Regions from separate parts of the Paenibacillus sp. FSL R5-0378 genome, predicted to be linked through region 1. Evidence: riboswitches for the same ligand, from Rfam matches in the RefSeq annotation. Region 1 holds a riboswitch; each other region holds the start of a gene.
The links. Region 1 has a riboswitch for cyclic di-AMP ahead of MKY74_RS24290 (3D domain-containing protein). Riboswitches for the same ligand answer to the same signal wherever they lie in the genome.
Positions count from the first base shown of each region.

Region 2: another riboswitch for cyclic di-AMP. It lies ahead of MKY74_RS29700 (TrkH family potassium uptake protein); the one in region 1 lies ahead of MKY74_RS24290 (3D domain-containing protein).
Region 3: another riboswitch for cyclic di-AMP. It lies ahead of MKY74_RS03430 (C40 family peptidase); the one in region 1 lies ahead of MKY74_RS24290 (3D domain-containing protein).
Region 4: another riboswitch for cyclic di-AMP. It lies ahead of MKY74_RS13135 (C40 family peptidase); the one in region 1 lies ahead of MKY74_RS24290 (3D domain-containing protein).

Region 1 is NZ_JBBPAY010000001.1:5,254,484-5,260,495, reverse strand. It holds gene MKY74_RS24305 (transporter substrate-binding domain-containing protein) at 45-854, shown strand; gene MKY74_RS24300 (amino acid ABC transporter permease) at 1,024-1,683, shown strand; gene MKY74_RS24295 (amino acid ABC transporter ATP-binding protein) at 1,670-2,392, shown strand; cyclic di-AMP (ydaO/yuaA leader) riboswitch at 2,631-2,785, shown strand; gene MKY74_RS24290 (3D domain-containing protein) at 2,789-3,448, shown strand; gene MKY74_RS24285 (polysaccharide deacetylase family protein) at 3,522-4,364, opposite strand; gene MKY74_RS24280 (NADH:flavin oxidoreductase/NADH oxidase) at 4,638-5,660, shown strand; gene MKY74_RS24275 (PspA/IM30 family protein) at 5,905-6,012, shown strand, end outside.
Region 2 is NZ_JBBPAY010000001.1:6,395,885-6,401,896, forward strand. It holds gene MKY74_RS29685 (LysR family transcriptional regulator) at 1-786, shown strand, start outside; gene MKY74_RS29690 (cation:proton antiporter) at 858-2,120, opposite strand; gene MKY74_RS29695 (potassium channel family protein) at 2,140-2,811, opposite strand; gene MKY74_RS29700 (TrkH family potassium uptake protein) at 2,898-4,238, opposite strand; cyclic di-AMP (ydaO/yuaA leader) riboswitch at 4,306-4,449, opposite strand; gene MKY74_RS29705 (CPBP family intramembrane glutamic endopeptidase) at 4,708-6,012, shown strand, end outside.
Region 3 is NZ_JBBPAY010000001.1:781,323-787,334, forward strand. It holds gene MKY74_RS03420 (hypothetical protein) at 1-569, shown strand, start outside; cyclic di-AMP (ydaO/yuaA leader) riboswitch at 843-980, shown strand; gene MKY74_RS03425 (C40 family peptidase) at 985-1,452, shown strand; cyclic di-AMP (ydaO/yuaA leader) riboswitch at 1,830-1,969, shown strand; gene MKY74_RS03430 (C40 family peptidase) at 1,973-2,464, shown strand; gene MKY74_RS03435 (GNAT family N-acetyltransferase) at 2,686-3,174, shown strand; gene MKY74_RS03440 (c-type cytochrome) at 3,339-3,698, shown strand; gene MKY74_RS03445 (4a-hydroxytetrahydrobiopterin dehydratase) at 3,782-4,087, opposite strand; gene MKY74_RS03450 (hypothetical protein) at 4,274-4,567, opposite strand; gene motA (flagellar motor stator protein MotA) at 4,913-5,713, shown strand; gene motB (flagellar motor protein MotB) at 5,697-6,012, shown strand, end outside.
Region 4 is NZ_JBBPAY010000001.1:2,796,108-2,802,119, forward strand. It holds gene MKY74_RS13115 (ISL3 family transposase) at 1-84, shown strand, start outside; gene MKY74_RS13120 (MATE family efflux transporter) at 139-1,512, opposite strand; gene MKY74_RS13125 (metal-sensing transcriptional repressor) at 1,907-2,236, opposite strand; gene MKY74_RS13130 (YdhK family protein) at 2,414-2,980, shown strand; cyclic di-AMP (ydaO/yuaA leader) riboswitch at 3,455-3,586, shown strand; gene MKY74_RS13135 (C40 family peptidase) at 3,591-4,061, shown strand; gene MKY74_RS13140 (multicopper oxidase family protein) at 4,132-5,655, opposite strand; gene MKY74_RS13145 (copper ion binding protein) at 5,814-6,012, shown strand, end outside.

The DNA.
Region 1 (6,012 bases):
TTGAACAACAATAAGTATCATTGAAATGGACAGGAGAGATAGATATGAAAAAATGGGGTATTCTAACGGCATGCATTCTGCTGGCAGGCTCCCTGCTTGCCGGATGCGGAAGCAAACCTTCGACTGAGGGCAGCACGGCAGCGGGCGAACAGCCGGCCAGCGGCAAGACGATCGTGCTTGGTACTAGCGCGGACTTCCCGCCGTACGAATTTCATAAAATGGTGAACGGCAAGGACCAAATCGTCGGCTTCGATATCGAAATCGCCAAGGAAATCGCCAAAGACATGGGGGCGCAGCTTGAAGTCAAGGACATGAGCTTTGATGCGCTTCTCGGCGAGCTGTCCACCGGCCGGGTAGATTTTGTCATTTCTGGCCTTACACCAAACGAAGAACGCAAGAAACAAATCGATTTTTCGAACAACTACTATAAGGCAGAGCAGGCCGTTGTCGTCAGAGAGGCTGACAAAGACAAATACAGCACGATGAAAGCTCTGGAAGGAGCTTCGCTCGGCATTCAGAAGGGTTCGATCCAGGAGGACATTGCCAAGACGATTCCGGGGGCGAAGATCACCGGCCTGGGCAAAATTTCCGACATTGTGCTTCAGCTGAATTCGAGCCGCGTGGATGCCTCCATCATGGAGAAACCGGTTGCCGAAGCATACATCAAGAACGTCAAAGGTTTGGTAATTGCGGATGCGGTTCCTGATTATAAGGAAGACGGCTACGCGATCGGGATCAAAAAAGGCAACACCGAGCTCGTGAACCAAATCAATAAAACGCTGGACCGTCTGAAATCCGAAAACAAGATTGAGCAGTACGTCGCCGAAGCGAGCGATTTGGCTGCACAGAAATAGAGGTTAAGCTGTCTGTTCTCATTTTATACATCGGATAAAATAGCGAAGCGAATTCGCTATTTTTTCTGTTCAATGATGGGTACCTTGTTTCAAATATGTCCCGATCTGTTGTATACAGGGAAAGGATGGGACAGGCAGGTATGATGACAAAGGAGGTTCTTGGGTCTTTATGAATATGTTCTCCGTTTTTTGGGATTACCGGACGTATTTTGCGACAGGTATCCAGTATACACTGCTCCTGGCGGCCATCGGCGTCTTCTGCGGCTTCGTGCTGGGCATTCTTATATCCTTGATGCGGATGTCCCGCTTTTGGCTGCCGAAGCTAATCGGTTCGGTATGGGTGGAAGTTCTCCGCGGTACCCCGATGGTTGTTCAGCTGTTTATTATTCACTACGGCCTCGTGGCCTTCGGGGTCAAATTTACGCCGATCGAGTCCGGTGCAATTACGCTGTCCATTAACAGCTCCGCGTACCTTGCGGAAGTGTTCCGTGCCGGAATCCAGGGGGTGGACCGTGGCCAGTCGGAAGCGGCCCGTTCCCTCGGAATGACGCGCAGCATGACGATGCGGTACATCGTGCTGCCCCAAGCTGTTAAAAGCGTGCTGCCGGCCATCGGCAATGAGTTTATTACGATTATCAAGGAATCATCCATCGTATCGTTTATCGGCGTCACCGACTTGATGTACCAGTCGGGGGCTATCCAAGGGATTACGTATGATTACCTCAGTCCGCTGCTGGTCATTGCGGCCATCTACTTCATTATGACGTTTACCCTGTCCAAGCTGCTAGGGGTATTCGAAAGGAGGCTGAATACCGATGATCAGCGTTAAAGATCTGCGCAAATCGTTCGGCAAGCTGGAGATTCTGAAAGGGATCGACATCGACATCGCCAAAGGCGAGGTCGTCGTCGTGATCGGCCCCAGCGGCTCGGGGAAAAGTACCTTTCTCCGCTGCCTGAATCTGCTCGAAACGCCAACAGGGGGGCAGATCACGTTTGAAGGCGAGCCGATTACGGACAAACGCCACAACATCAATGCCACCCGCGAAAAAATGGGCATGGTGTTCCAGCATTTCAATCTGTTCCCGCATAAATCGGTGCTGCAGAACCTCATGCTAGCCCCGGTTAAGGTGAAAAAGCAGCCGCCGGCCGAGGCGGAACGGATTGCCCTTGACCTGCTGCGCACGGTCGGATTATCCGACAAGAAGGATGCGTATCCGTCCCAGCTGTCAGGCGGGCAGAAGCAGCGGATCGCCATCGCGCGGGCGCTGGCCATGCAGCCCCACGTCATGCTCTTTGACGAGCCGACTTCGGCCCTGGACCCCGAAATGGTCGGCGAAGTGCTGGAGGTCATGAAGAAGCTTGCGGAGGGCGGCATGACGATGGTCATCGTAACCCATGAAATGGGGTTTGCCCGGGAAGTCGGCGACCGGATCGTCTTTATGGACGGCGGACAAATCGTCGAGCAGGGGACGCCTGCGGAAGTGTTCGGTAACCCACAAAACAGCCGCACGAAAGATTTTCTGAGCAAGGTTCTTTGACAAAGTGCCTGCATATAAAAATGATAAAGCCCTGGACGAGAATATTACTCATCCAGGGCTTTTTATGTACCTTTTCATGAATAAATTGTTAAAATGAATGAGGATTTTGTAACTATTTTAAAAGGAATTGAGCTGCTGCTCCCTTGCTTAAGTCAGCTAACAACCCTAAATAAAGCCTGATAATTCAAGACTTTTGGATTGGTAACATTTTCATGCGCACAGGTTACAAAATTGTGATATATTTGTTGAGCCGAAACTTTTCTAAGGTAAAGTGCGGGGGATGTAATTTGTGTACATAGTACGCTTGGGGTGAATCGCACCAATAGGGCGTAGGGTTGTCTCCTCAATCCGAATCCGACAGCTAACTTCGCAGGCATCACGACTTAAGGAGGAACCATGAAAAGATTTAAAGGAATCAAGACACTTGCAGCCATCATCGGCATTTCTCTGGCGGTACAAGCGGTACCCACGTTTGCGGACTCGGTCCATGTAGCGAAGGATGGAGACACCTTCTATACATTATCTAAACAATATGGCGTTAATTTGAATCAGCTGATGAATGCAAATCCGAGCGTAGAAGCAACCAATATTTATCCAGGCCTGAAATTAAACGTTCCCGGAGCAAGCACAGCCAAGGCATTTGCCGCAGAGGACAACGGCTCCATCATCACAGCAGCTTCCCTGAACGTCAACGGCGATGACAAAGTCGTGGAAGCATGGGGTAAAACCTTCAATTACTCCAAAACGCTGGACGTCCGAGCTACGGCTTATTCATCTGCCGCTAGCGAAAACGGCAAGTGGGGAGCAGTGGACTACTTCGGCAACCCGCTGAAGCTGGGAACGATCGCGGTTGACCCTTCCGTTATCCCGTTGGGAACGAAAGTGCTGGTTACCGGTCACAGCTTCCAAGGCCTTCCGAAGAAAGCCTTCGTAGCGACAGCTAAGGATACCGGCAGTGCGATTAAGGGGAAACGCATCGACATTTTCGTGCCGGGCAGCCCGGAAAGCGTTAGTGCCTTCGGGTTCCAGGACGTTGAGCTGTACTTCATTAAATAGTCAATGCTATTCATAATAACACGGAAAAACCGGCTTTTGTACTCAAGCCGGTTTTTTTTGTACGCTCAGCGCGTTACTTGTCTTTTGGAACGTGAAGTAACCTCGGCAGCGTGACGAATGAATAGCCTTTATTTTTCAAAGTCTGAATAATGTCCGGAAGGGCATCGATCGTACCGCTGAGATTGGACGTGGTTCCGCCTCCCGCATGCTGAAGAATGATCGAGCCTTGCCCAACGGTGGACAGCACGTTGCGCTTGACCGCTTCCTTGCTGATTCCTTTCCAATCCAGCGAATCGACGTTCCAGTTTACGATTTTGTAGCCCTGCTGCTTGGCCCAGCGCAGTTGGCGTTCCGTGATGTCTCCATAAGGCGGCCTGATCAGCTTGGGCTTATAGCCGACGATGCCGTAAAGCGTGTTCTCCGTCCGCTTAATCTCGGCTACATATTCGTCCATCTCCAATTTGTGAAACACGGGATGATTATAGGAGTGGTTTCCGATCACATGTCCTTCACGGACAATGCGCTCGACCAGCTCGGGATGCTTCTTCGCCCGGCTGCCCATCACAAAAAAGGTGGCTTTAATATGATGGGCTTTGAGCACATCCAGGATCTGAGGAGTAAACCTGGGATCCGGCACGTCATCAAAGGTTAGGGCCACCTCTTTGACGCGCGGACCGTGAATTTTGAACGTTTCGGGATATTTTTTGATCAGCTGGCCTAGCGTAAGGATCTGCTGTTCCTTCCGCTTTTCTTTCGCCTCCCGGCTGCTGGTTTCCCGTGCAGGTTCGGAACCTGACGAATGTTCCGGGGGTTCACCGCCTTGAGCGGCGGCTGCCGGCCACCCGGACTGCCAAGGACAGATCAACAACAAGATCAGCAGGGAAGACAGCAATGTGCATAACAGCTTCTTTTTCATCCGTCTCGACTCCTTTCCACCGCGGACAAACAGCGAAAGCATGATTTATCCTTGTTATGTCCATAAGTTGATGCAATTATGTTGCTTTAAATCAGTTGCTGGGCCACATTTTCATATCGTTCGGCAAAGCGTGTATAATAGAACTGATGGATTACGGTCGCTGTTCGTTGGCCGTAACCGCGAGGTATGGACGATTGAACGGCGGCGCTGCAATCATATAACCCTGTTGTCATATAGGCTTAATCACATACAACATAAAGGAGACACGAAGCAATGGCAGATCTATTTACACCTTATGTACTTAAAGGATTATCTCTGAAAAACCGGATTGTTATGCCTCCGATGTGCCAATATTCGGTACAGGCTGAGGACGGGATCCCTAACAATTGGCATTATGTCCATTATGTATCCCGCGCAGTCGGCGGAGCCGGATTGATTATCGTAGAGATGACGGGGGTTCACCCGGACGGACGGATTACGAACCGGGATACGGGAATATGGGATGACGGGCAGATCCCTGCTTACCGCAAAATCGTCGACGAAGTGCACGCCCATGGCGCAAGGATCGGCATCCAGTTGGGCCATGCCGGCCGCAAGGCGGAGGACGCGAACCCGCCCGTAGCCCCATCGGCCATCCGTTTTGACGAGAAATATAAAATTCCGAGGGCTTTGTCCACCGAAGAGGCCCAGAGTCTGGTTACCGCCTATGGGGAAGCGGCCCGGCGCGCGGTGGAAGCCGGCTTTGATACCGTCGAGATACACGGCGCTCACGGCTATTTAATCCATCAGTTCCATTCTCCGCTGACCAACCGAAGAGACGATGCGTATGGAAAAGACCTGGCGTTGTTCGGAGAAGAAGTTGTTAAAGCCGTCAAGAAGGCGGTCCCTGAAGACATGCCTGTTCTGATGAGAGTGTCAGCCAAGGAGTACGTGGACGGCGGTTATGACGTCGATTACTGCGCGGAAATCTGCCAACGATACCGGGATGCGGGCGTGGACGTATTCCATATTTCCTCCGGCGGTGAAGGTCATATCGGATCGAACGGCGGACCGAAGGCCGGCTCGGGGTACCAGGTGGAATTGGCGGAGCAAATGAAGGCAAAGCTGGATGTACCGGTAATCGCTGTCGGCCGCTTGGAAAATTACGAGGAAGCGCAGCAGGTGGTGCTGGAAGGAAAGGCGGATCTGGTCGCAGTCGGCAGAGGCATGCTGAAGGATCCTTATTGGGCGCTTCATGCGGCCCAAGAGTTGAACGGAGAACAGAAGATCCCGAAACAGTACTTGCGCGCTTTTTAACTTAGGCATTGCGGAAATAAGCTAATCAAGCATTCACAACAAAACGCTGGAGTCAGATCCGTAGGATCGGCTCCCGCGTTTTTTAAACGGTAAACATACCCTTGAATGAAGGCTCCTTACTGCTATATTATGGAAGATGAACAAACGCCGAAAAAATTTTGGCGATTTTTGAAACGGTCCTAAAACTGCTGCGTAAAAGAGTATCAAGAAGAACACATTAACCTTTCAGGAGGAACAAGAAACCATGGCTATTTTCAAAAGACTGCGCGATTTAACAATGTCCAATATTAATGCGATTATTGATAAGGCAGAAGACCCGATCAAGATGACGGACCAATACATCCGCGATATG
Region 2 (6,012 bases), 1.1 Mb from region 1:
GACGAGCTCGGCGTGCAGCTGTTCAACCGCCGCGGCAAGCGCCTTGAGCTGACGGCCTTCGGCCAGTCGGCCTATACCTTTGCCCTGGAGCAGCGGCAGCAGCAGCAGAAGTTCATGCAGATGATCGCCAAGTACAAAGGGGACGATCAAATTTCGGTGACGCTCGGAGCCAGTCTGACCACGCTTCAGACGACGCTGCCGCCTTTGGTGAACGCGTTTATGGAGAAGCACCCTTCTGCTGAGCTGAAGCTGGTCACCGGGAAAACGCATGAAATCGTGTCGGCCGTCCGCGACAAGAAGCTGGACGCAGGCATCGCCGCCTCTTCAATCGAAGAGCCCGGCCTGCGCTGCACGCCGCTGTTCGACGACCACCTGGAGCTGGTGCTTCCCCGCAATCACAGGCTGTGCGGCCAGGATAACGTGAGCATGGACATGCTTCACGGCCTGCCGATGATTATTTTCTCAACCGGAACGTGGTACCGGAAATTGACCGACGAATTGTTCCACCGGGCCGGCGTCGTGCCGGACATCCGGATGGAAATGGATTCATTTGAAGCGATCGTCCGGCTTCTGCCCGCCTGCAGGGCGGCGGCACTGCTGCCCAAGTCGTATTTGCGCAGTCAGCTGCTGGACGACAACGATCTGGCGATTCTTCATATTCCCGATCTGCAGGAAACGCGGCGCACCACCTCGCTTGTCTACTCCGAAAACGGGGGACTGAGCGCCGGGGCACGCCGCTGGATCGAAGAAACGAAAAAGATTTTCGGCCGCACCCGGGATGAATGACGCGGTGCCGGCAAATGACGAGCCGTCAAGACGGGATCCCCCGCTCCTGACGGCTCGTATCATGTTACAGGCTATTTCTGCCCCACGGGCTTGGAAGCCGCCGGCTCCGCCTTGACCTCAAGGCCCAGCTTGCGGGCGACAAGTCCCGTGGTGCTGGCCTGCAGCAGAATCGTCAGCATGATCGCCATGAACGTCACGGCCGAGATAACATCAGCGTGGGCTACACCCATGCCGGCGATCATGCCCGAAAGGGCGGCGGGAATGACCCCGGTCTCCCGGACCCACATCATGAACAGCAGCTCGCGCCAGGACCATTTGACCTTGCGGTCGGGCAGGGCGCAGAGCAGAATCGTGATGGGCCGGGCGATGACCATCAGCACCAGGACCGCCGCCAGGCTTGGCCAGAAGTAATCGCCAAGCACCCGGAAGTTGACCTGGCTGCCGAGCAGGATGAAAATCAGCATCCGCATCATGACGCTCGTATTGTCCGCAAACGATGCGGTCTCCTCCAGCTTATCGTCCATTGACAGCCCGAACGTATCCGCGTTCCCCCAGATCAGCCCGGCCACGAAGGTCGCCATAAATCCGCTGACATGAATCAGGTCCCCTATTAAATAAGAAGAAAGTGCGACGACGATCATCGTGATCGTCGTGTAATCCTTCAGGACGCCAAGCCGGAAATGGGCAACGAGATACGTAAGAATCATAGATACGACGGCGCCGACGAGAATGCCGCCAACGGCGGTTTTTACGAAATCCCAGGCCATCGTCCCGATATGTAAGGAACCGCTGCCCGTCACCGCGGCCAGCAGCGCAAAGGTCAGAATCGAGCCGGTCGCATCGTTGAAGGCAGACTCGCTCTCCACCGTCTCCCGGACTCTTTCCTTGATCTTTACCTGCTTGAACACAGGAATGATCGAAGCGGGGTCAGTCGAGGCAATGACGGCGGCGGCCAGGAAGGCTACGAGCCAGTCCAGCCCGAACAGGTAATGCACGGCAGCTCCGACGATCAAGGTCGTGACGATAACGCCGGGAACGCTCAGCATAGAAAGTGTGATCCATACCTTCCGCAGCCCGCTCAGCTTCAGGTTACGGCCGCCGTCAAACAGAATAAGCGCCGACCCAACGGTGAGGATCAGCTGGTTGATGAGGGAGCTGCTTGTTTCGTTGATCAGATGCAGCCCCTGCCCAAGCAGCATGCCTGCCACGATAAACACAGCAACGTCCGGAAGCCTGAGCCAGGAGGCCAGTCTTCCGGACAGCATGCCGACGGCAATGATAAACAGCAGCAGTATTAAAATGTGATGAATAATTTCGGTCGTCGGGGATTCCATGTCTGTCTCACTTCCGGATTTATGACTTGACGTTCACCGCTTCGCTCTCGAAGCGGTCGATATTGCTGTTGGAGCCAATGATGACCATGATGTCGCCCGCATGCAGCTGGTCCATCGCCGTCGGCGCGACGATGACTCCCTCGGTACGATGGAGCGCAACAATGCTGCATCCGTACCGGGCTCTCGTATTGACTTCGCTCAGCGTCTTCCCGTTCAGGCATTGCGGTACGGTCATCTCCACGATGCTGTAATCTTTGGACAGCTCAATGTAATCCAGCAAATTCGGCGTCACGAGCTGGTGCGCCACCCGGATGCCCATGTCCCGCTCCGGAAAGATGACCCGGTCCACGCCCAGCTTGGACAAGGCTTTGCCGTGCAGCATGGAGATGGCCTTCGCCACTACGGTCTGAACGCCGAGTTCCTTCAGCAGGATTGCGGCCAGGATGCTCATCTGGATATCGTCCCCGATCGCCACGATTCCGCAGTCAAAATTGCGGATTCCCAGCGATTTGAGAACCTCCTCATCGGTTGCATCCGCCACCACGGCGTGGGTCAGATGCTCGCTCATATCATTGACCACTTCTTCATTGATGTCTACCCCAAGCACCTCATAACCCAGATCCATAAGCTCCATGGCCAAGCTTGAGCCGAACCTCCCTAAACCGATCACGACAAACTGCTGTGTTTTCATTTCTTTCCAGATGCTCCTTATCCTTTAATGTTGGTTCTATATATGGTTCTTATAACAATATTGAAACTTTGAATCACCCAAATTCCTTACCCGATAATGATCTTACCTTCGGGATGGCGGTACAGCTCCTTGCCCTTCTTCGGACCAAGCGCGTAGGCGAAGGTCAGCGGCCCAAGACGGCCGGCAAACATCGTCAGGCAGATCAGGATTTTCCCGATCAAGGACAAATGCGGCGTCAGCCCGAGCGATAATCCTACGGTGCCGAAAGCCGAAGTCGTCTCGTACAGGATCATCAAAAAGCTGCTGTCTTCTGTCGTGGACAGAATCATCGATACGCCGACGACCAGAAACAAGGCCAGAAAGGTAATGGTCAACGCTTTGAAAATCCGCTCCTGCGCCAAACGGTACCGGTACAGGACGATATCGTCGCGGCCGCGGATCATCGCGATCACCGCACCGACGAGGATGGTGAACGTCGTGGTCTTGATCCCGCCCCCGGTAGAGCCCGGCGACGCGCCGATAAACATCAGAATGATCGTGAAAAATTGCGATGCCTGGCGCATATCTGCCAAGTTCAGCGTATTCGCCCCTGCCGTCCGCGGCGTGACCGACTGGAACAGCGAGGCGAGAATTTTGCCACCCCAATTCAGCGAACCGAGCGTCTTGGGATTCGTGAATTCAAAGATAAAGATGACGACTGCTCCGACCACAATCAGGGCACCGGTCATGGACAGCACCACTTTGCTGTGGAGCGACAGTTTCCGGTGTACCTGGTAATCCACCAGATCGGACATGACGATAAAGCCGATGCCGCCGGATACGATCAGAAACATCACGACAAAATTGACGAGCGGATCGTATACAAATCCCGTCAGGCTGTTAAAATGGCCGAACAGGTCAAATCCCGCATTATTGAACATGGACACGCCATGAAATATTCCAAAATAGATCGCTTTTCCAAGAGGCATATCGAACGACCACCGGATGGCAAGCAGCAGTGCTCCGCAGCCTTCGATCGTCAACGAAAAAAATATGACTTTCCGGATCAGACGGACGATGCCTTCCATCGTATTCTGATTCATCGCTTCCTGCAGCAGGAGCCGGTCCCGGAGCGAAATCCGGCGCTTGAACACCAGAGCGATCAGCGTGGCCATCGTCATAAAACCGAGCCCGCCGATCTGGATCAGCAGCATGATGACGACTTGACCGAACGTGCTGAAATACAGCCCCGTATCTTTGACAACCAAACCGGTCACGCAGGTCGCCGAGGTTGCCGTAAACAAGGCATCCATAAAATTCAGCGGCTTACCCGTCGTGTTCGAAATCGGCAAGGTGAGCAGTATGGCTCCGATCAAAATAATGGCCGCAAAACCTAGCGTTAATACTTGCGGAGGGGCCAGCCGGAACCACTTCCATTTCCCAATCAATACATTCACCTCTTTAAAAAAGTCAAAAGAAAAAAAGCATCGGAAATCCAATGCCTTTCGGTTTGGCTCCTGCATGCACGACGCCTACGAGGTTAGCTGACGGATTCGGGCATGCACAGGTTGCCCTATTCGCGGACTAAACCGTCCCAACGAAATTCACCCCAAAAAATTGGTTCCCCCGTTTTCACTTGAAATTCGGCGTTCTTATTCATTTGCATCAAAATTATAATCTTTATTGTAGGACTTCACAAAGGCCTTTTTCTGATGAATTGGATGGAAAACAGCCTGATTCGCAATGCAGGTGGACACGGCCTGCGGTTATCTTCTCTTTTCGATGGCTTTCCTTGATTTTCATCGTTTTTTCACCACTATTTTCAGGGTATACTGGTTTTGGGCGAATCTTCTATGTTATGTTTACCGTACTGTATTGGGGGGAATGGTATCTTTATCACATTCAAGGGGGGATTTCATGGACCGGTTAAACCAGCCGCTGGAAATCAGGGCCAATTATAAATGGCTGGGCATTTTGGGGGTCATCGGCCTTATTTTATTCTTTTTTGTACAAGTGTTTCCGCAGACGAGCTCGGAGACGCTAGAGGGGCAAACGACCAAGGTCATCAGCAAATCGGAGGCGGAAGCAGCCGCCAAAGCGTTTGCCTCGGACCGGTTGAATATTCAAACAGGCATTGCCGCCGAACCGCTCGTCACGTACCAGTCGGAATCGGACCTTTACGGTTATTTATCCAGAGAGAAGCTTCTTAACGAATATAACAAGAAATACGAACCGAAGTATCCTTATGACGTGTTCCGGGTCCGGCTGCCCGAGTCGAGCGATCAGGGATATGTCAATGTAGACGTACATATGAACACGGGCAAGGTGGTCGGGTTCTCCATCACGCCTCCGTACTCCAAGTATGCTGCCGCGATGGCTGAATCGAACGAAACCATGCGCAAGCAGAAACTGAGAATTGTGGAAGGCAACATGACGCTGGAGGATAAAGAGGAAATCGCCTCGTCCTGGCTGCAGAAGCTGGGCTATAACACCGGCTCCCTGAAAGTATCGAGCGGCAAGGATGAGCCCGGATTGATCTATACCGACTCCTCCTCGCACATCGGGGAATCGCAGCTGGAATTCAAGTTTGCCTTTGAGGATGGGGAGCTTCACTCCTTCCTCCCTGGATTTTCGGTCCCATCCGCTCATACGGCTTATGTAGAGAAGCAGACCAAAAGCGCCACGATGCTGACCATGCTGGGATACGGACTGTTTACGATCGTGCTCGGCATTCTCGCCATCATTTACAGTGCACTGACGCGGCGGTACACCTCCTTTGCACGCGGGCTGTTTTTGTCCTTGTTTTATTTTGTTGTCTCATTGCTGACGACGTATAACATGCTGCCGGTGCTGGAAGCAGAAGGCTTCTCCCAGTTCGGGATCATCGCGGCCATGGTCGTTCAGGTGATCCTGAGCATTGCGATGACGGTGCTCCTGTATTTCTCCCTGGTCGGCGGGGACGGACTGTGGCGCAAAGCCGGTTACAACGCCTGGGCCCGCGCCAAAGAGCCAGGATACGGGCGTTACGTGCTCCACAGCATGTTCACCGGGTATTTGTGGGCGTTTATCCTGATGGGGGCGCAGTCGGTGATCTATCTCGTCCTGGACCGGACGATCCACAGCTGGTCCACGACGGACGCCTCGCAGTCCCCGTATAACATGCTGTATCCGTGGATGCTGCCGATCATGGCCTGGATGGCCGGCATCTCCGAGGAAGCCGTG
Region 3 (6,012 bases), 4.5 Mb from region 1:
TGACCCCATTTATCCACGCGGGCATCTTCTACGGCCTGCACCGGGAGCATCAGGGAGAACGCGGACTGTTTTTCTTCCAGGGCATGAAGCTGCACGGCAAAACGGTGTTTCTTTTTCACCTGATCGAATGGGTGCTTATCGCCGCTCCGTTATACTGGATGATCCCGAAGATGTATCCCATCCTGCTCAGCGCGATCCAAAACCATGCCCAGCTGCTTCACTGCATCCCGTACATTGCAGTCTGGCTTCTGTACTGCTACATCGTCCATCAGATGATTCTGTTCATGCAGTTTGGCAAAACCGGTGGAACCAGCATGTTCTCCTCGCTCTGGATCTGCCTGCGAAGCGCGCTGCCGGTCATCGGCATATCCGTTCTGCTGGGCACGGTCAGCCTGCTCTTGTATGGCATTACCAGCAGCGTCTCTCTGATCTGGGCAGGGCTTGCCACCCTGATTATCCAACAGGGCTACCATATGGTCAGCTGTATCTTTAAATTATGGAATATCTCCTCCCAATATGATTTGTGGCATCAGCAAATGAACCGTACGAAAAAAAATATTTCGGAATAGTTAAAATTTTGTCATAACTTTAACCCGCTGATAAAAGAAGAACCCCGTCTCTTTCTGTTGAAAAGAGGCGGGGTTTTTGTTGTAAAATGATTGTTAACCATTTGCCAAAGTATAAATCCTCTGTTAAAATAATCCGAGTACGAACTTAGTAACAACTTTGTAATCTTTGCTGTAACGATTTTGACTTTGCTGTAACTGATTTCATCATTTGTCCGTTCATTTGATTGGTATGTACGATTATAGGTAACTTGTCAGCATGTCCATTTCCGGTGCAATCATCACGAGCCGAATTCCCGGGCACCAGGAAGCGGGGGATCCAATTTTGGGTGAATTGATCTCGCTACAGAGGGATCATAGGGGACCTTCTACCGAATCCTTAAGCTAACCTCGCAGGCATTGGAAGGGGTTTATTTTTTTGAAGAAGAAGTTGGCAGCCGCAGCGCTGGGCCTTACACTTGCGTTCTCCATGGGCACCGGCAGCGTATTTGCGGATTCATCTCTGAATCACATCGTTAACAACACGATCGGCGTTTCTTACAAAACCGGCGGAACAACTACGAACGGCTTCGATTGCTCCGGTTTTACCCGTTACGTGTACCAAAAGCTGGGGTTAAACCTCCCGCGTGTATCCGCTGCGCAATATAAAACAGGTACCGCTGTTTCCAAAAGCCAGCTGAGAGCAGGAGACCTGGTTTTCTTTAACACCCTAGGCGCAGGCGTATCCCATGTCGGTATTTACATCGGCAACGGAAAATTCGCGCACGCGTCCTCTTCGAAAGGCGTTACCATCAGCAAACTGAGCCAAAGCTACTACGCCAACCGCTACGTTGGCGCCAAACGGGTCATGAGTACGGCCAAATATCAAGCTGCGGTTTACAATTGATTATCTCTCGAAAACAATGCATATCCATAACAACCCGCGCCGCTGATTTTTGCCGAAATCGCCCCGCGGGTTTGTTGTTACTTATTAGACGTACGAACCACCGAAAAGGTAACAGCATTTCAAAAAATTTTTTTACACGAGTAAATCCACGGTTTTCCCCTGTTTTTTCCACCCTTGTCATTTCTTTTACCCACTCGTCCAACAAATAAACATCATTTCCTATAAATTTTCCTACAAATCTTCTTTTTCTGTTAGAAACAATTGCCAAAGTCCGATTCCTTTGTTACAATAGTCCCAGCGATAGTAACAACTTTGTAATCTTTACCTGACACAAAGTTGCGAACGAATAAGAAGTACCAGGGAATGATACATAGTGTAAAAAGTTCATGCCGAATTTCCTCACACTAAGGAAAGCGGGGGAACCAGTTATGGGTGAATTGATCTTGCTTCAGAGGGATCATAGGGGGCCTTCTACCGAATCCTTAAGCTAACCTCGCAGGCGCCGGAAGGGGTATTTTACTTGAAGAAGAAGCTTGCAGCAGCAATCATGAGTTTCGCCATCGTGCTCACGGTCGGCACAGGAAGCGCTTTCGCGGATTCCAAGATGGATAAAGTGATCGACAGTGCGATCGGAACCAAGTACAGAACGGGCGGAACCACAACAAGCGGATTTGACTGCTCGGGATTTACAATGTATGTATTTGATCAATTGGGCATCGATCTGCCCCATCAGTCTGGTTCCCAGTTCAGCATGGGTTCGGCCGTATCCCGCAGTGATCTGAGAGCAGGCGACTTGGTATTCTTTAATACATCGGGAGCCGGAGTATCCCATGTCGGAATTTACGTCGGCGACGGAAAATTCGCACATGCCTCCACTTCTCGCGGTGTGATCATCAGCTCTCTGAGCGACAGCTACTACGTCAACCGCTACGTTGGCGCCAAACGAATCATGAGTACGGATAAATACAAAACCGCCGCCGTCGATTCCGAGGACGTAGATGACGTCCAGTAATGCAGGTAAAGCAAGGGTACGAGATCCCGTAGAATGAGATTTTTGCCGAAATCTCCTTTTGCGGGATTTTTTGCGGACAGAAATGGGTAACCCTTCCATTCCCGCCCGCTACTCCTCATTTACCCCTCTATTCTGAAATTAAACAGATATCTGGGACAATCCGGAATATTTTTTCTCTAATGTTCAAATCCTACAGGGAGGTCTGGAAGGGAGATCTGCACATGAACCTCCAACATGAGAGCTTCATGATCGTTCCCATGACCCGGGAGCATGCTGAGACCGTCTGCGCCTGGGTGTACGAGCCTCCATACGATTTATACGGCTGGCTGCCGTGGGATCAGATGGAGACGCTTGGCGTCGAATTTGGTGATCCTGAGGTGAGGCAAAGCCAATATGTGTCCGTCCTGGATGCTGATCATACCTTGTGCGGGTTCGCGCAGTTCTTTCCCTTGGCAGGCGTGACCCGGCTTGGTGTTGGCATGCGGCCTGATTTATGCGGCCAGGGGCTGGGTAAGAGCTTTATGCAGGCTGTGGTCGCCGCAGCCCGTGAAAGACGGCCTGGGGACGAAATCGACCTTGAAGTGCATACTTGGAATAAGCGGGCCATCCGGGCTTACGGGAAGTCGGGGTTTGTCATCGCTGATACCTACCCCAAGCTGACCCCTGAAGGTGAACAGCTGTTTCACTGTATGGTCTATGAAGGGGTCTAACTTGAAAATTCCATCATCATAAAAATGGTACAAATTTGTGTATTTTTGGTGGCCCCAAGTTTGGATTCGTTTGCTTTTTTGACACAAACTATTTGATGTGATGGCTTGTTCCGTTATAATGAAGGAATGAAGAATGACAGTTTACATAGAAAGGACGAAAACGGATGCAAAAATGGATCATGAGCGGTGTATTAACGATCGCAGTGGTTATGGCAATTGTGCTCATGTTTACGCTTCCAGGCAAAGAGCAGGTGGCGGAAGAAGAGAAGCCGACCATGCCGGAAGTCACGATGGACGCCGCAGCGGCCGAAGCTGTGGTTAAAGACCAAGGCTGCATTAGCTGTCACGGGGATCAGCTTCAGGGTGCCGTAGGCCCGAACCTTCAAAAGATCGGAAGCCAACTGTCCGCTGAAGAGATTTACACCATTATCACTAAAGGTAAAGGCGGCATGCCATCCTTTAAAGACAAGTTGAAAGCTGAAGAGATTGCCAATGTGGCCCAGTGGTTGGCTGAGAAGAAATAACAGTTGTAACGCATACAGAAACACGCTTTGGAAGAACGGGACGTTCATCGCAAAGCGTGTTTTTATTTGCTGCATTATTCTCGTTACCTTTTTTCGCCGGAACGCATTTTTTCGAACAGTTCGTTAAATTGGTGGGCCTCCTTGACATCCAGGGACGTAATCCCGCCTTCATCCCATGAAGTCAAACGCAGCGTCACATTTTTATAATCAATCGTAATAAAGGGGTGGTGGCCAAAAGCCTCTGAAATGGCCGCAACCTCATCCACAAAGGAAATGCCCTTCATGAAATTGGAGAAAACGTATTTGCGCACAATCCAGCGGCCCTCTTCAAGCTCCCAGCCTTCCAGCTTAGACAAATGCGTTTCTACTTCTTCTTGCGTATATACCATTCTTCCGTTCCTCCCTGAAACCTAACATCCCCGAGGTTCACCAGGATGTGTCATTAATGTATGCTCGGGCGAAAAACCTTTACCCATTGTATTCATCCCTGAATGTAATCATGCTTCTTCAAGGAGAGTACATACGAATAATATCTTACCATGGACGGGTTTATAAAATCCATCCGGCCCCAGGGACTATATCAGTGAGACTACGGTCAGCTCCTCGTCGCCGATCAAGAGGTTGATCCGGTGATGGTCCTTGTCATACATCACGACACCGCTTCCAACGGTGATGACAGGTTCGGCTCCCAGCGCATAGAACAAATCCTCCGCCAGCGCCTCATGCACCTCACGCTTCTCTTCGATGCCCAGCTGCATCCAATCCTGCTCCGCCATTTCAAAAAATAAATAACTGTCCGGAATTTCCCCGACAGCTGCCGTCAAATCGGTCAATATGCCGTCATAGTCACGACCATGCTTAACACCCATGCCATTCCCTCCATATCGAAGTTTAGTTACTCATACGATCTATAAGCGATGATTGTGAATGGTGAATGCCCTGCTCCATGCGCCCCTGTGTCAGGGTCTCAAGTGGGCCATTCGTCACCCGTTTGTGCTGTGATTATTCCCTTCAGGGTATGGTGCTCGGACTTGATTTTGTAGGACAGATGAACCTTGTCATTTCATTATACCGGAAAATATCCCTTAAAAAAAAAGAGAATGGTGTCGATAAATAATATAAACCGTTTTTTGTGAAAGCGACCATGTTGCAAGGATGTAAACGCGGTCGATTCCGAAAGGATTCAATTCTATTTCTCATGGATGAGGTGTGCAATGGAAATTTCAACGATTGTTGGCCTGATACTCGGTGTGGTTGCCGTCCTAGTCGGCATGGTGCTGAAGGGCGCCCCGATCGTCAGCCTGCTGACGCCCGCCGCTTATGTCATTATTCTCGCCGGAACCGCCGCTACGCTGTTTATCGGCTTTCCGATGTCTGAGATCAAGAAGTTCCCCAAGCTGTTAAAAATGACCTTCGTCAAACAAAAGCTCATGCAGCGTCAAGAGCTCATCACCCTGTTCATGGAGTGGGCCTCCATCACCCGCCGGGAAGGCCTCCTCGCTCTGGAGACCAAGGTCGAAGAAATCGACGACGCCTTCCTGCGCAACGGTATGCGCATGATTATCGACGGTAACGACCAGGAGTTCGTCCGCGACGTCTTGATGGAAGATATTGCGGCGACGGAAGAGCGTCACCGTGCAGGTGCCCTGCTCTTCTCCCAAGCCGGTATGTATGCTCCTTCCCTAGGGGTGCTTGGCGCCGTCGTCGGCCTGATCGCCGCCCTGACCAAGATGGAGAATATGGCCGAGCTGGCCCACGCGATTGGCGCTGCCTTTATTGCGACGCTGCTCGGTATTTTTACCGGTTATGTCCTGTGGCACCCGATCGCCAATAAGCTGAAACGCCTGTCCAAAAAAGAAGTGGAGCTCAAGCTCATGATGGTGGAAGGACTGCTGTCGATTCAATCCGGCGTATCCACCATTGCGATCAGCCAGAAGCTCTCCGTCTTCTTAACCCCTTCCGAGCGCGCTCAAATGAATGAGAAGGAGGATGGTTCAGGTGGCCAAGAAGACTAGACATGAACCGCATGAGGAGCATGCCGACGAATCCTGGCTTCTCCCCTATGCCGACCTGCTGACACTGCTGCTGGCCCTGTTTATCGTGCTCTATTCCATGAGCGCCACGGACGCCAAGAAATTCGAGGAAATGAGCCAGGCCTTCAACAATGCCCTCAGCACCGGAAACGGCGTGCTCAACTTCAGATCCAATTTGCCGATGGATAAAAATATGGACCAGGGCAAAAAAGACTCCCAAGAGAGCATCGTCACGAATAACAATGACAAGAAACAGAAAGCCCAGCTGGCTAAGCAGGAAC
Region 4 (6,012 bases), 2.5 Mb from region 1:
GTTGTTCGTGAGCCAGAAGAAATAATCTTCCTTGGAATTGATTTTCCCACCTTAATCGATAAATTGGAGAAGGACGAATTATAAGGTCTCGAACCATTAATATAGAGCCTTACAACGAAACGATGGGCAAGTTAAAATTTACAATGAGGCAATGTGCTTATTCTTTTGCTCCATAGAGCCTTTCGTTAACTTACTTCTAAATTGAATAAACAGATAAATAGCACGAACAAAGAGATCAATAGCGATTGAAAGCCAAACTCCGGCAATTCCTAAATTGAAATGTATACTCAAGACATATACCCCAACAACCCTGATTAGCCACATTCCGATAGCTGTGCTGTACATGGGACTCTTGGTATCTCCCGCTCCTTGCAATGCGCCGGCTAGTACCAAACCTATAGCCAAAAAGGGCTGCGCAAAGGCATCGATGCGTAGAGCGGTTGTTACCATACGTATTGCATTGGTTTCATCGGTAAACCAAGTCGCCGCCACAGGAGAGAAAACAAAAAGGAGAATACCCACGAAGGACATAAATATAACGGCAATACCTGTTGTTAAAAGCCCGAATTGGTAAGCATCCTCTCGTCGATTTGCCCCCAAATATTGCCCTACCAAGGTAGTGGCCGCAACAGCCAAGCCATATCCGGGCATGTAAGAGAAGATTTCAATATTTCCAGCAATCGTATGTGCTGCATACACTTCAGTTCCTACACGAACGATGAGTCCGAAATATAGCACTTGTCCAAAGCGCATAATTAATCGTTCTGCAACTGCCGGTACAGAAAGCTGTAACAAAGGAAGTGTATGATGACCAGCACTCATTTTTAGAGGAAAAGAAAGCTTGGATTTACGGATATACATAAACAATACAACGGAGCCAACTAAACGAACCAGAACGGTAGCCCATGCAGCCCCAGCAATCCCCATCCCTGGCAACCCTGCCAAACCAAAAATTAAAATGTAATCGAGTATTACATGGAGCAGGTTAATCCATAGTCCAACTTTCATTGGCGTTTTCGTATCGCCTGCAGCTCTTAAGATACTTCCAAAAATGGTCATAAGGGATATGAAAATGGAAGGAACAGCGACGATGCGGAAGTAAACAACTCCACTGGCCAACACATACGGCTCGGCACCCATGATCTGCAGTAAAGGTTGGGCAAAGAAAAACGTAATGACCCCAAAAATAATACCCAGTATGGCGGAAATAAAGCTCGATTGTCTAGCAATGGCCTTTGCTTTATCTAAATCACCTGCACCAACACTTTTGGCGATCAGTGATGAGGTGCCGATACCCATGGCTAAAAATACAGCAAGATAGACAGCTAAAATAGCATTGGTTACGCCAACCGCAGTAACCTCGTTTAATCCCAGTTTCGATACAAATAGTGTATCAACAAAACCAACGATCGTTTGCAATAGATTTTCAATCATTGCAGGTAAACCTAAGGACAAGATGATCTTAATTTTCTCCCTATTGCTCGCGTCTTTAATTTCAATTCCTTTGGACACAATTATCTACCCCCCCTTTATGGAAACTAATGAATGCTTTCATGAGGCACCCGGTGGTATGATCTACGCTTGATTATATCCCCCTAGGGGGGATGCAATCAAGCGTAAATTCCCTGTAGATAATCTACAGGGAATTTTTACGGGAATAATTTTTTCAGAGGATATTGGCAATCTCAGGGGAGTATTAACTTCCTTTTATAAAATGAAATTCATTTAGTGTCTGCCTTTTGTTTTATGTTCATTTGTCTTACTTATTCGCGATGGGGGGAGTAAGTCTAAGCGTTATTCCTGATTTGATGAAGCGGTATACCATGGTGGCCACAATTAGAGTAAACATTAAATTGTCTTGGGGATAGAATGATAGTCCGGACAATCCCTTCTTGCTATTCGTGTATTATCTAATAAAGTGATCCAGCGCTTTATTGAGGTCGCGCAGAACTTCCTCTTCATTTCCATGGTATGCGGCTTCAATCACGCAGGTTTCTAGGTGATCTTTCAAAACCACCTTTGCTGTGCTTTCCAATGCTTTTCGAACAGCTGCGATTTGCAGTAAAATCTCGGAACAATCACGTTCATTTGAAGCCATTTCTTTGATTGATCGAACATGTCCCTCGATCCGAGCAAGCCGATTAACGACGGCCTTCATATTTTTATGCGTATGAGAATGTGTATGCGTAACAATGTGAGTATGCTCCCCACCATTACCATGATCATGTTCAGTCATGTCCCAACCCCCTTCTGCAAATTATAACCCCCATAGGGGGATGACAGCAATAATCGGGGGGTATAAGCTCACGTTTACGATGGGAAACCTTCACAAGTTCTTCATAAGTTTTGGGTAGAATGTTTGGGAGATGAGGATTCAATCCAAATAGAAATATGCAAAGGTGTGTGACAAACTGTGAAAAAAGTATTCATTTTTATTAGCCTTGCAGCAATCCTGGTGCTAAGTGCGTGTGGAAACAAGGATAACGCAAACAATAATACGAACATGGACATGGGCAGCGACCATTCAAATATGGGGGATATGGGCAGCATGAATCATTCCGGTTCTGGTGAGGTTCCTGCAGGGTTAAAAGAAGCTCAAAATCCCACCTACAAAGTTGGAGATGAGGTTGTGATCCATGCCAAGCATATGGAGGGCATGGATGGAGCCAAGGCAAAAGTGGTCGGTGCCTACGACACGGTGGCTTATGCTGTAACTTATACTCCTACCACTGGAGGTGAACCCGTTCCCAATCACAAGTGGATTATCCAGGAGGAAATAAAGGATGCGGGTAGTGAGCCCTTGCAGCCAGGAACTAAGGTGACCATGGAGGCTGATCACATGGAAGGTATGAAAGGCGCAGAGGGCACCATTGACTCAGCTGAAAAAACAACGGTGTACATGGTTGACTACACGCCAACTACAGGAGGAAACCCCGTTAAGAATCATCAATGGGTAGTCGAAAGTGAGCTTTCTAAATAGAGTATTTTTTAGCAGGTGAGTGATGCTGCGTGGCACAAGACGGCGAGTTCCTTGTTCCTTATGTACGTTACATGACTGATACTGTAAATATTGGATATAGGCAGCGTTATGACGTGTTATCGACAAGCTCAATGAAGATCATGGTTCGACTGTGTACTGACGGATAAATTAACCGATCTGGCAATGCCAGATCGGTTTTTTGTTTGGCGTCTATATGATGATTTGCCTTAGTTTTTTTGTTGCTCGGAATCAATCCTTTACAAAATTGTTATTTTTTCTTGCTTAACATGTTCCGTTACCAAGATAAGTACCTCGATTTCGGGAATAGTAATCGACAAACTTTACTCAGCTTCGCTGAAACTTCCATAAAATTCAACAAATATCAGTAAAATAGTTACGATTAACGGGAATCTATTAATTAGCCATTGACAAAAAAACTGATTATATACTACATTATGTAGGGTTACATTTTTTTAATCATTATTGCCGAATTTCTTGATACTGAAAACGGGGGAACCATTTTTGGGTGAAATATTCTCATTGAAGAATAGAGGGAACCTTCTACCGAACCCTTAGCTAACTCCGTAGGCATCGGAAGGAGAACTACATAGTGAAGAAAGTAATACTGTCAATGTTAGGTGCGGCCATTGTTTTTTCAGCAAGTGCAACCAGTTCCTTTGCCAGCTCCGTTAAACTCGAAAGTGAGGTGGATAAGGTCGTAGGCACTCCTTATCAGTGGGGCGGCACATCAGTGGCTGGTTTTGACTGTTCCGGCTTTATTTTATACATATTCGATAAATTCAATTTAGATTTACCCCGCACATCTAAAACACAGGCTCAAGCCGGAACTCCAGTAGATCGTGAAAACCTTAGAGCAGGAGACCTGGTATTCTTTAATACGGACGGTACGGGAATATCCCACGCGGGTATTTATATCGGCAATAATGAGTTTGCACACTCTTCAAGCAGTAAAGGCGTTACCATTAGCAAATTATCGGATTCATATTATAAAAATCGGTATGTTACAGCACGCCGCGTCGTGAGTCAACAAAGTTACCTGAAAATGATCAGTGAAATTTGATCTAGTCGGGATAATCTACCTAAAACAAAAATGAAAGCACCGGCTGAAGTCAGCCGGTGCGTTTTGTTGTTTATTCAGGGACGTTGTTCACATTGGGATCAGGCGTATAATTATTTTGATAATCATCATACATCACATCAGTTACCATTCCAGCGGAGGCGTGGTGTAAATCGTGGCAATGGAACATCCATTCACCGGGGTTGTCAGCTTCAAAAGCAACTTCATACGTTTCGCCAGGTTTGACGTTCAGCGTGTCTTTCATGATCGGAGATCCTTGAACTGGCTTGCCATTCTTGCTCAAGACTTGGAAGAAATGGCCGTGCAGGTGCATCGGGTGATCGTCCATTCTGGATTGATTTACAAAGGTCACCTTTACCTTATCTCCTTTTTTTACTTTGATTGTATCCGTGTCCGGAAAAACCTTTCCATTGATCGTGTAAACCATATCTCCATTTCTCATCTCGGTATTTAGATTCATCGTCACGTCTTCATCAAAGCTTTGATCCAAAGAAAATGCGGTTGCAGACATGGTTCCGTACTTCTCCAAATCAAAATCGGGGAGTTCTTCGAAGGCATCGGAAGGGTCGGGCTTCGCATTAGAACCTTCGTATTGAATCATGGCTCTCATATTTTGTGCTCGATTATCCTTTGCGTGTTCTTCCAGCAACCAATTTCCGGGATGATCTGCGGTAAATTCAATGTCATATCGTTCTCCGGGAGCAATCGAGACGAATTGATCCTTGATCACAGCCGGGTCATTCACGGGCTGCCCGTCGGATGCAACAACCTTAAAGGAATGACCGTGTAAATGCATCCGGTGCGTGATGTAGCCGGCGTTAATCAACCGAAGTTTTACTTTTTCACCCTCTTTAACGGTAAGCTTATCGATCGCATCACCTGTTTTTCCGTTGATCGTATAAAGGTCATACATACTCATATCATGTCCTGCCATATTCATCCCATCGTTATCCATGTCCATATCTCCAGAACTCATCCATTCATCGAGCACAAGGGTGTAATCGCGGTCAGCGGTATCTTGGGGGTCTTCGACTACAAGAGAACCATACAAGCCTTTGTCCACTTGATTCACACTGTCTTGATGTGAATGGTACCAATAAGTACCCGGTACGGTGGCTTTAAATTCATAGGTGAAGGTTTTTCCGGGTTCAACAGCATCTTGTGTGACTCCAGGAATTCCGTCCATGTTGTTTGGAACCGGATAGCCGTGCCAATGGATGGAGACAGGCTGCTTGAGTTGATTTTTCAAGTTTACTTTGACTGTATCTCCAACCTTAACCCGGATTTGTGGACCGGGAACCGAGTTATTAAATGTCCATACGGGAATGGTTTTTCCCTTCTCCACTTCGAGATTACTTTCCTGTGCGGTTATGGTGAACTCTTTACCATCCACAACAGGTGTTGCTGTTGTCAGTTTTGCGGATGTAGCGGATTCACTGGAGTTGGAAGTGGGGGTTGAACCCATACTCATTTTTGAATGATCCATGCCGTTCATATTGCTTACTTTCGAGCAGCCTGCCGCAAAAACGGCCACCGAGCTAGCGAGGATTATTGTTCTTAATATCGCTGCTTTCATTTGAAGAACCCCTTTCTAATTCTTTTGATGTAAGCCTCATTCATCATAAAATAAACATGTATAGAAATGATGAAGATGGCTGGGGTAGTATAACTTTAGGCTTGAATATTATACTATAGGGGGGTATACTAATAACAAATCGAGAGGAGGAGTCGAAATTGAAAACCATTACTTTAAACGTAAACGGAATGAGCTGTCAACACTGCGTGAATTCCATTGAAGGAGCTCTTAAGCAAATAGGGGCCGGGGGGAAGGTTAACTTGTCCAATGCTTCTGTTGAAGTTCAATTCGATGAGACCAAACTTACGGAAAGCAAAATTAAAGAGACTATCGAGGACCAGGGTTATGATGTTGTTT